DNA from 2 places in the Streptomyces sp. DT2A-34 genome. Region 1 is predicted to be linked to the other one. Evidence: predicted binding sites of a transcription regulator. Region 1 holds the regulator's gene; the other holds the start of a gene.
The links. The regulator HrcA, encoded in region 1, represses chaperone genes, less so after heat shock. The targets are predictions, from matches to a motif close to TTNGCACTCNGNNNNNCNGAGTGCNAA.

Region 1 (4,499 bases):
GGGGTTGTCGCGATGGGTGCCCTGGTGGCCGCCGGCCTCGACGCCCTGCACGATCACGGCGTCGGCGCCGGCCCGCTGCACGGCGAGGGCTTCGTCCGGGGTGGTGGCGGTGACGAGGGTGAAGGTTCCGGCACGCCGAAGCGCCTGGAGGACCTCACCGCTGGGCACGCCGAAGTGGAAGGAGGCGACGGGCACGGGATTGTCGAGCAGCACGGCGAGCTTGGCGTCGTACCCGTCGTCCCGCCCGCTGTCCGGGTCCCCCAGCTCGATCTCGTACCAGGCGGCCTCGCCGGCGAGCTGATGGGCGTAGACATCGACGGCCGCGGCGTCGGCATACTCGGGCTGCGGCATGAACAGATTGACCCCGAAGGGCCGCCCGGTCAGCCCGCGCAGCTGCTTGATCTCCTGGTACATCCCGTCGGCGGTCTTGTACCCGGCGGCGAGAAACCCCAGCCCACCGGCCCCGGACACGGCAGCGGCGAGCTGCGGCACGGAGACGCCGCCTGCCATGGGGGCCTGCACGATCGGGAGGGGGAAGAGATCGGTCAGCGCGGAGGACATGACGGCATGTTGTCACGTCCCCCGAACAAGTCCGAATCGGCCCTTCCCCTTGGCATAGGCCAACCCTGTCCCAAGGGGGGTCGGCTCACGTCCGCCCGTTGAACGCGTCCTTCAACCGCGAGAACAACCCCTGCTGCCCCGGCTGGAACTGCCCCTGAGGCCGCTCCTCGCCCCGCAGCTTGGCCAGCTCGCGCAGCAACCGCTCCTGCTCGGGGTCCAGCTTGCTCGGCGTCTGCACCTCGACGTGCACGATCAGATCCCCGCGCCCGCCGCCCCGCAGATGGGTCACACCACGCCCGTGCAGCGGAATCGACTGACCGGACTGCGTACCCGGCCGGACGTCGACCTCCTCCAGCCCGTCCAGCGTCTCCAGCGGCACCTTCGTACCGAGCGCCGCCGCGGTCATCGGGAGCGTCACCGTGCAGTGCAGGTCGTCGCCGCGCCGCTGGAACATCGAGTGCGGCAGCTCGTGGATCTCGACGTACAGATCACCGGCGGGACCGCCGCCCGGCCCGACCTCGCCCTCACCGGCGAGCTGGATCCGGGTGCCGTTGTCGACACCGGCCGGGATCTTGACGGTCAGGGTCCGACGGGACCGTACGCGCCCGTCACCCGCGCACTCCGGACAGGGAGTCGGCACCACGGTCCCGAAACCCTGGCACTGCGGACACGGCCGCGAGGTCATGACCTGGCCCAGGAAGGACCGCGTCACCTGCGACACCTCACCGCGGCCGCGGCACATGTCACACGTCTGGGCGGAGGTGCCGGGGGCGGCCCCCTCGCCGTTACAGGTGTTGCAGACGACGGCCGTGTCGACCTGGATGTCCTTCGTCGTACCGAAGGCCGCCTCGTCGAGCTCGACCTCCAGCCGGATCATCGCGTCCTGGCCCCGCCGCGTACGCGAGCGCGGACCCCGCTGGGACGCCGTACCGAAGAACGCGTCCATGATGTCCGAGAAGTTCCCGAAGCCGCCCGCGCCGAAGCCGCCGGCTCCCGCGCCGCCCGCCTGGGACAGCGGGTCGCCGCCGAGGTCGTAGACCTGCTTCTTCTGCGGGTCCGACAGCACCTCGTAAGCGGCGTTGATCTCCTTGAACCGCTCCTGGGTCTTCGGATCCGGATTGACGTCCGGGTGCAGCTCGCGCGCGAGCCGCCGGAAGGCCTTCTTGATCTCTTCCTGCGACGCGTCGCGACGCACGCCGAGAACGGCGTAGTAGTCCGTGGCCACTTACGACTCCGCCAGGATCTGTCCGACGTACCGTGCCACTGCGCGTACCGCTCCCATCGTTCCCGGGTAATCCATGCGGGTCGGTCCGACCACGCCGAGCTTGGCGACTGCCTCGCCGCCCGAACCGTAGCCGACCGACACGACGGACGTGGAGTTGAGTCCCTCATAGGCGTTCTCGTGCCCGATGCGCACGGTCATGCCCGAATCCCCCGCCTCGCCAAGGAGTTTGAGGAGTACGACGTGCTCCTCCAAGGCCTCCAGGACGGGCCGGATGGTGAGGGGGAAGTCATGCCCGAAGCGGGTGAGATTGGCGGTGCCGCCGATCATCAGCCGCTCCTCGTTCTCCTCGACGAGCGTCTCCAGCAAGGTGGAGAGCACGGCCGAGACGGTGCCGCGGTCCTCCAGGTCGAAGGCCTCGGGGAGGTCCTCGACGAGCGTCGGCACATCGGTGAAGCGCCGCCCCGCGATCCGACTGTTGAGCCGCGCGCGCAGATCCGCGAGCGAGGTCTCACTGAAGGGTGCGGGACAGTCGACCATCCGCTGCTCGACCCGCCCGGTGTCCGTGATCAGCACGAGCATCACGCGCGCGGGCGCGAGCGACAGCAGCTCGACGTGCCGGACGGTGGACCGGGTCAGCGACGGGTACTGCACGACGGCGACCTGCCGGGTGAGCTGCGCGAGCAGCCGTACCGTGCGCGCCACGACGTCGTCGAGGTCTACGGCGCCCTCGAGGAAGTTCTGGATCGCGCGCCGCTCCGGCGGGCTCATCGGCTTGACGCCGGCGAGCTTGTCGACGAACAGCCGGTAACCCTTGTCGGTCGGGATGCGCCCGGCGCTGGTGTGCGGCTGGGCGATGTAGCCCTCGTCCTCCAGGGCCGCCATGTCGTTGCGGACGGTCGCCGGGGAGACGCCGAGGTTGTGCCGCTCGGTGAGCGCCTTGGAGCCCACCGGCTCCTCGGTCCCGACATAGTCCTGGACGATGGCGCGCAGCACCTGAAGCCTGCGTTCACTCAGCATCGCGCGCACCTCCAGTTTCGTCCGCTTGGCGCCTTGCCTGGCACTCTGTCCGTCCGAGTGCCAGCCGTCCCCGGCCCAGTGTACGGCCGTGGGGTACGCCACGGGCAAGGCCGGTCAGCACCGCCGTGCCCGACGGTGGTGTGTTCGTTAGCGTCGCCGTATGAGGGTGACTTGGGAAGAGCTCGGGTGGGAGCGGCTTGCGGCCGGGGTGGGCCGGTGCCGGCTTCCGGGCTGGGACTGCACGGCGGGGCTGGTCGTCGGGGAGGGCGGCGCGCTGCTCGTCGACGCGGGGTCGAGCCTCGCGGAAGGGGTGCGGCTGCGTACCCAGGCGCAGTGGCTCGCGGGTCACCGTGTGACTCATCTCGCGCTGACGCATCCCCACTTCGACCATGTCTTCGGGGCGGCGGCGTTCGCGGGCACGCAGGTGTACGGGGCGGTGGGCCTGGACACGGTGTTCGCGCACGAGCGGGCGGAACTGCGGGCGGACGCCGTGCGCAACGGGCTGGACCAGGACGCGGCGGACGAGGCGATCGACGCCCTGGTCCGCCCGCACCACCAGGTGAGCGGCGAGTGGACCCTCGACCTGGACGGCGGCCGCCAGGTCCTCCTGGCGAACGTGGGCCCGGCCCACACCGCCCACGACCTGGTCGTGTTCGTGCCGGGCGCTCCCGGCTCTCCCGAGGTGGTCTTCTGCGGCGACCTCGTGGAGGAGTCCGGCGAACCCCAGGCCGGCCCCGACGCCGTACCGTCGCACTGGCCGGCGGCCCTGGACCGCCTGCTGGACCTGGGCGGCGAGGACGCGCTGTACGTGCCCGGTCACGGAGCGGTGGTGGACGCGGGGTTCGTGCGCCGGCAGCGCGACGCCCTCGCGGCCCGCTTCGGCGTGTCGCGTTGATCCGCGCTCCATGACGGCCGGGATTCTCTTATCGTCACTCGAATGCGCCAGTACTCACCGGACCTGACTCCCCCCTGGAAGAAGCCCAAGCCCGTCCCCGAGGTCCCGGCGGAACCGGGCCTGGTGGTGGAGGAGCCGGGCACGGGATTCTGCGGTGCGGTGATCCGCTGCGAGGCCGGCACGGTGACACTGGAGGACCGCTTCGGCAAGCACCGGGTGTTCCCGCTGGAGCCGCGCGGGTTCCTGCTGGAGGGCAAGGTGGTGACCCTCGTGCGGCCGTCGTCCTCCGCTCCGGTACGTCCCACCCGTACGGCATCCGGTTCGGTCGCCGTCCCGCAGGCACGCGCGCGCGTGGCCCGCGCCGGCCGTATCTACGTCGAGGGCCGGCACGACGCCGAGCTGGTCGAGAAGGTGTGGGGCGACGACCTGCGCGTCGAGGGCGTGGTGGTGGAGTACCTGGAGGGCGTCGACGACCTGCCGTCGATCGTCGCCGACTTCGCGCCGGGGCCGGATGCGCGGCTGGGGGTTCTGGTCGACCACCTCGTGCCGGGCACGAAGGAGTGGCGCATCGCCGAGTCGGTGACCAGTGAGCACGCGTTGGTCGTGGGCCACCCGTACATCGACATCTGGGAGGCGGTGAAGCCGTCGTCCCTGGGGATTCCGGGCTGGCCGCGGGTTCCTCACGGGCAGGACTGGAAGACGGGGGTGTGCCGGGCGCTGGGGTGGCCGTCGGAGAACACCGGGGCCGTGTGGCAGGCGATTCTTCAGCGGGTGGGGTCTTACAAGGACCTGGAGCCGGAG
Region 2 (4,499 bases), 1.3 Mb from region 1:
CGCCGCCCGCGCCGGCTTCCGGTCCTGCGTGTTCATCCCGCACGACCTGGAGCAGGGCAAGGTCGTCATGGCCGCGGTCTACGGCGGTGAGCTCGTCGGCATCGAGGGCAACTACGACGACGTGAACCGTTTCTGCTCCGAGCTGATCGGCGACCCGGCCGGCGAGGGCTGGGGCTTCGTCAACGTCAACCTGCGGCCGTACTACGCGGAGGGCTCCAAGACCCTGGCGTACGAGATCTGCGAGCAGCTCGGCTGGCAGATCCCGGACCAGCTGGTCGTGCCGATCGCCTCCGGCTCGCAGCTCACGAAGATCGACAAGGGGCTGCAGGAGCTGATCAAGCTCGGCCTCGTCGAGGACAAGCCGTACAAGATCTTCGGAGCGCAGGCCGAGGGCTGCTCGCCGGTGTCCGTCGCCTTCAAGGCCGGCCACGATGTCGTCCGCCCGCAGAAGCCGAACACCATCGCCAAGTCGCTGGCGATCGGCAACCCGGCGGACGGGCCGTATGTCCTGGACATCGCTCGCCGTACCGGCGGTGCGGTGGAGGACGTGACGGACGAGCAGGTCGTGGACGCGATCAAGGTGCTCGCTCGGACCGAGGGCATCTTCGCGGAGACCGCCGGTGGGGTGACCGTGGGTGTGACGCGCAAGCTGATCGAGAACGGTGTCCTCGACCCGACGAAGACGACGGTTGTCCTGAACACCGGTGATGGTCTGAAGACGCTGGATGCGGTGGCCGGTACGGGGCTTACTGCGACCATTCGTCCCAACCTCGACTCGTTCCGTGAGGCTGGGCTCGTCTAAGACCGTTGTTCGCTGCGGGCCGGTGGGGGCTGGTCGCGCAGTTCCCCGCGCCCCTAGGGACGCTGCCCCACCGAACCTGCATACCCGACCGGAGGTCACACCGTATGAGCGTCACCGTCCGCATCCCGACCATCCTGCGCACCTACACCGGCGGGCAGGCTGAGGTCGCCGCTGAAGGCGGCACCCTCGGCGAGGTCATCGCCGACCTGGAGAAGAACCACACCGGGATCGCCGCCCGGGTGCTCGACGACCAGGGCAAGCTGCGTCGGTTCGTCAATGTGTACGTCAATGACGACGACGTCCGTTTCGAGCAGGGGCTGGAGACGGCGACGCCGGACGGTGCGGGCGTTTCCATCATCCCGGCTGTCGCCGGCGGCTGACCGAATGACCGATCATTACCCTCGGTAATGCCAATTACCGAGAGTTCATCGGATTGCCCCCTCCGTGAGAGAAGCGGAGGGGGCAATTCTGTGTGGTTGAGCGAGGTACAGTTGGGGAAAGCGCCGCCGATTCACGGGTCGGTGGCCCTTGATTTCTGCCGCACCCCCGACAAGAAGTAGCCAAAGTGTGCGGGTTTTTTGCGGCTTTTGTTCCCTTTGCCGGGTCCGACTTGACCTGAAGTCAGCGGAATTGTCCCCACATTCCCGACCGGTCGTGCCCGGATTTCTCGTCCGATTGACCTGTTGCAGACGGCAGTTGGGCAGATACATTCAGCCGCGGTCGACGCGTTCCGGCGCACGCCCCCGACCAATGGGGGGTGAGGTCTGACCCGGATCCGCGAAGTGTGGATCTGTGCAAGGGCCAGTAATAGGGGAGTTAGGCATGGCTCAGGGCACCGTCAAGTGGTTCAACGCGGAGAAGGGGTACGGCTTCATCGCGGTCGACGGTGGTGCGGATGTTTTCGTCCACTACAGCGCGATCCAGATGGACGGGTACCGCACCCTGGAAGAGGGCCAGCGAGTCGATTTCGAGATCTCGCAGGGTCAGAAGGGGCCGCAGGCGGACATGGTCCGGCTGGCGGCCAGCTGAAGCACGCGTCGACTTAAAGCAGCGACGTTCTTCTTCGAAGGGCCCGCACCTCCCGGGGTGCGGGCCCTTCGCCGTGCCGTCGGGTGTGCCCTCCGTCCTGCGTGGACCTGCCCGGACCCTGCCCGGACCCTGCCAGGGCCCTGTTCGCGCCCGGCTGAGCGCCCCGCCCGATCCCCGAGAGCCGCTTGCACTCGCATGGGTCGAGTGCTAATCATTGGCGTTAGCACTCTGAAGGTGAGAGTGACAACGAAGGACCGGGTCGGTGAGGCCCGCAGGCCAGGTGGGGCAAGGAACCACGAGGCAGGCGAGCCGTCCGTCGCGGGCGCGGGCGCGGTCCGAAGGAATCACCCCCAGTCCTGGAGGGACCACTTCACATGGCCAAGATCATCGCGTTCGACGAGGAGGCGCGGCGCGGCCTCGAGCGCGGCATGAACCAGCTCGCGGACGCCGTGAAGGTGACGCTCGGCCCCAAGGGCCGCAACGTCGTCCTCGAGAAGAAGTGGGGCGCCCCCACGATCACCAACGATGGTGTCTCCATCGCCAAGGAGATCGAGCTCGAGGACCCGTACGAGAAGATCGGCGCCGAGCTGGTCAAGGAAGTCGCCAAGAAGACGGACGACGTCGCCGGTGACGGTACGACCACCGCGACCGTTCTCGCCCAGGCCCTGGTCAAGGAGGGCCTGCGCAACGTAGCCGCCGGCGCCAACCCGATGGCCCTCAAGCGCGGTATCGAGAAGGCCGTCGAGGCCGTCTCCGCCGCTCTCCTTGAGCAGGCCAAGGATGTCGAGACCAAGGAGCAGATCGCCTCCACGGCCTCCATCTCCGCCGCCGACACCCAGATCGGCGAGCTCATCGCCGAGGCGATGGACAAGGTCGGCAAGGAAGGCGTCATCACCGTCGAGGAGTCCCAGACCTTCGGTCTGGAGCTGGAGCTCACCGAGGGTATGCGCTTCGACAAGGGCTACATCTCGGCGTACTTCGCCACCGACATGGAGCGTATGGAGGCCGTCCTCGACGACCCGTACATCCTGATCGCCAACTCCAAGATCTCCTCGGTCAAGGACCTGCTCCCGCTCCTGGAGAAGGTCATGCAGTCGGGCAAGCCGCTGCTGATCATCGCCGAGGACGTCGAGGGCGAGGCCCTGTCGACCCTGGTCGTCAACAAGATCCGCGGCACCTTCAAGTCCGTCGCGGTCAAGGCCCCGGGCTTCGGTGACCGCCGCAAGGCGATGCTGAACGACATCGCCATCCTCACGGGCGGCGAGGTCATCTCCGAGGAGGTCGGCCTCAAGCTCGAGAACACGAGCCTCGACCTCCTGGGCAAGGCCCGCAAGGTCGTCATCACCAAGGACGAGACCACCATCGTCGACGGTGCCGGCTCCTCGGAGCAGGTCGCGGGCCGCGTGAACCAGATCCGCGCCGAGATCGAGAACAGCGACTCGGACTACGACCGCGAGAAGCTCCAGGAGCGCCTGGCGAAGCTCGCGGGTGGCGTGGCCGTGATCAAGGCCGGTGCCGCCACCGAGGTGGAGCTCAAGGAGCGCAAGCACCGCATCGAGGACGCCGTGCGCAACGCCAAGGCGGCCGTCGAGGAGGGCATCGTCGCCGGTGGTGGCGTGGCCCTCATCCAGGCCACCGCCGTCTTCGAGAAGCTGGAGCTCGAGGGTGACGAGGCGACCGGCGCCAACGCCGTGAAGCTCGCGCTCGAGGCCCCGCTGAAGCAGATCGCCGTCAACGCCGGCCTCGAGGGTGGCGTCGTGGTGGAGAAGGTCCGCAACCTCACCCCGGGTCACGGCCTGAACGCCGCGACCGGCGAGTACGTCGACCTGGTCGCCGAGGGCATCATCGACCCGGCGAAGGTGACGCGTTCCGCGCTGCAGAACGCCGCGTCGATCGCCGCGCTGTTCCTCACCACCGAGGCCGTCATCGCCGACAAGCCGGAGAAGTCCGCCGCGCCCGCCGGCGGCGGCATGCCGGGCGGTGACATGGACTTCTGAGCCTCCTCGTAGGAAGGCTCGGACCCGGTCCGTCAGTACCGAGGGCGGCACTCCCTGTTCCGACAGGGGGTGCCGCCCTCGGGCGTTTTCACTATCCGTCGGGGGGCGCGGGGCGGGGTGGGTGGCCAGGATCACGGACGGATCCGGCAGCCACGGAATGCGCGGGCCCGCATAATCGGTTGCTTAAGTGGGTGCAACAATGCACACGCACATACCACCCGGTCAACCGAACCTCACCCCAGGAGCCCCCGCGTGACCGTCACCACGACCTCCGCCTCCCGTGCGGCCCAGATCCTGTCCCGGCCGACCGCGATCAACGGCCTGACCGTCCCCAACCGCATCGCGATGGCACCGATGACGCGCATGTTCTCGCCGGGCGGCGTCCCCGGTGAAGATGTCGTGTCGTACTACGCCCGCCGCGCCGCCGCCGGTGTCGGGCTGATCGTCACCGAGGGTACGTACGTCGGCCACGAGTCCGCGGGGCAGAGCAGCCGGATCCCGCGGTTCCACGGCGAGGAGCAGCTCGCGGGCTGGGCGAAGGCCGCCGAGGCCGTGCACGCGGCGGGCGGCACGATCGTGCCGCAGCTGTGGCACATCGGCATGGTCCGCAAGCAGGGCCAGCCGCCCTACGCGGACGCCCCCGCCGTCGGCCCCTCCGGCCTCCGCATCGG

Region 2: groL (chaperonin GroEL) is a predicted target of HrcA. The motif match lies at 2,016-2,042, and genes of this name have one in related genera.

The regions. Positions count from the first base shown of each region.
Region 1 covers NZ_JASTWJ010000001.1:6,842,354-6,846,852, reverse strand. The annotation lists gene QQM39_RS30735 (nitronate monooxygenase) at 1-561, opposite strand, end outside; gene dnaJ (molecular chaperone DnaJ) at 647-1,786, opposite strand; gene hrcA (heat-inducible transcriptional repressor HrcA) at 1,787-2,803, opposite strand; gene QQM39_RS30720 (MBL fold metallo-hydrolase) at 2,964-3,698, shown strand; gene QQM39_RS30715 (DUF3097 domain-containing protein) at 3,741-4,499, shown strand, end outside.
Region 2 covers NZ_JASTWJ010000001.1:5,511,744-5,516,242, forward strand. The annotation lists gene thrC (threonine synthase) at 1-802, shown strand, start outside; gene QQM39_RS24580 (MoaD/ThiS family protein) at 907-1,182, shown strand; gene QQM39_RS24585 (cold-shock protein) at 1,625-1,831, shown strand; gene groL (chaperonin GroEL) at 2,206-3,828, shown strand; gene QQM39_RS24595 (NADH:flavin oxidoreductase) at 4,081-4,499, shown strand, end outside.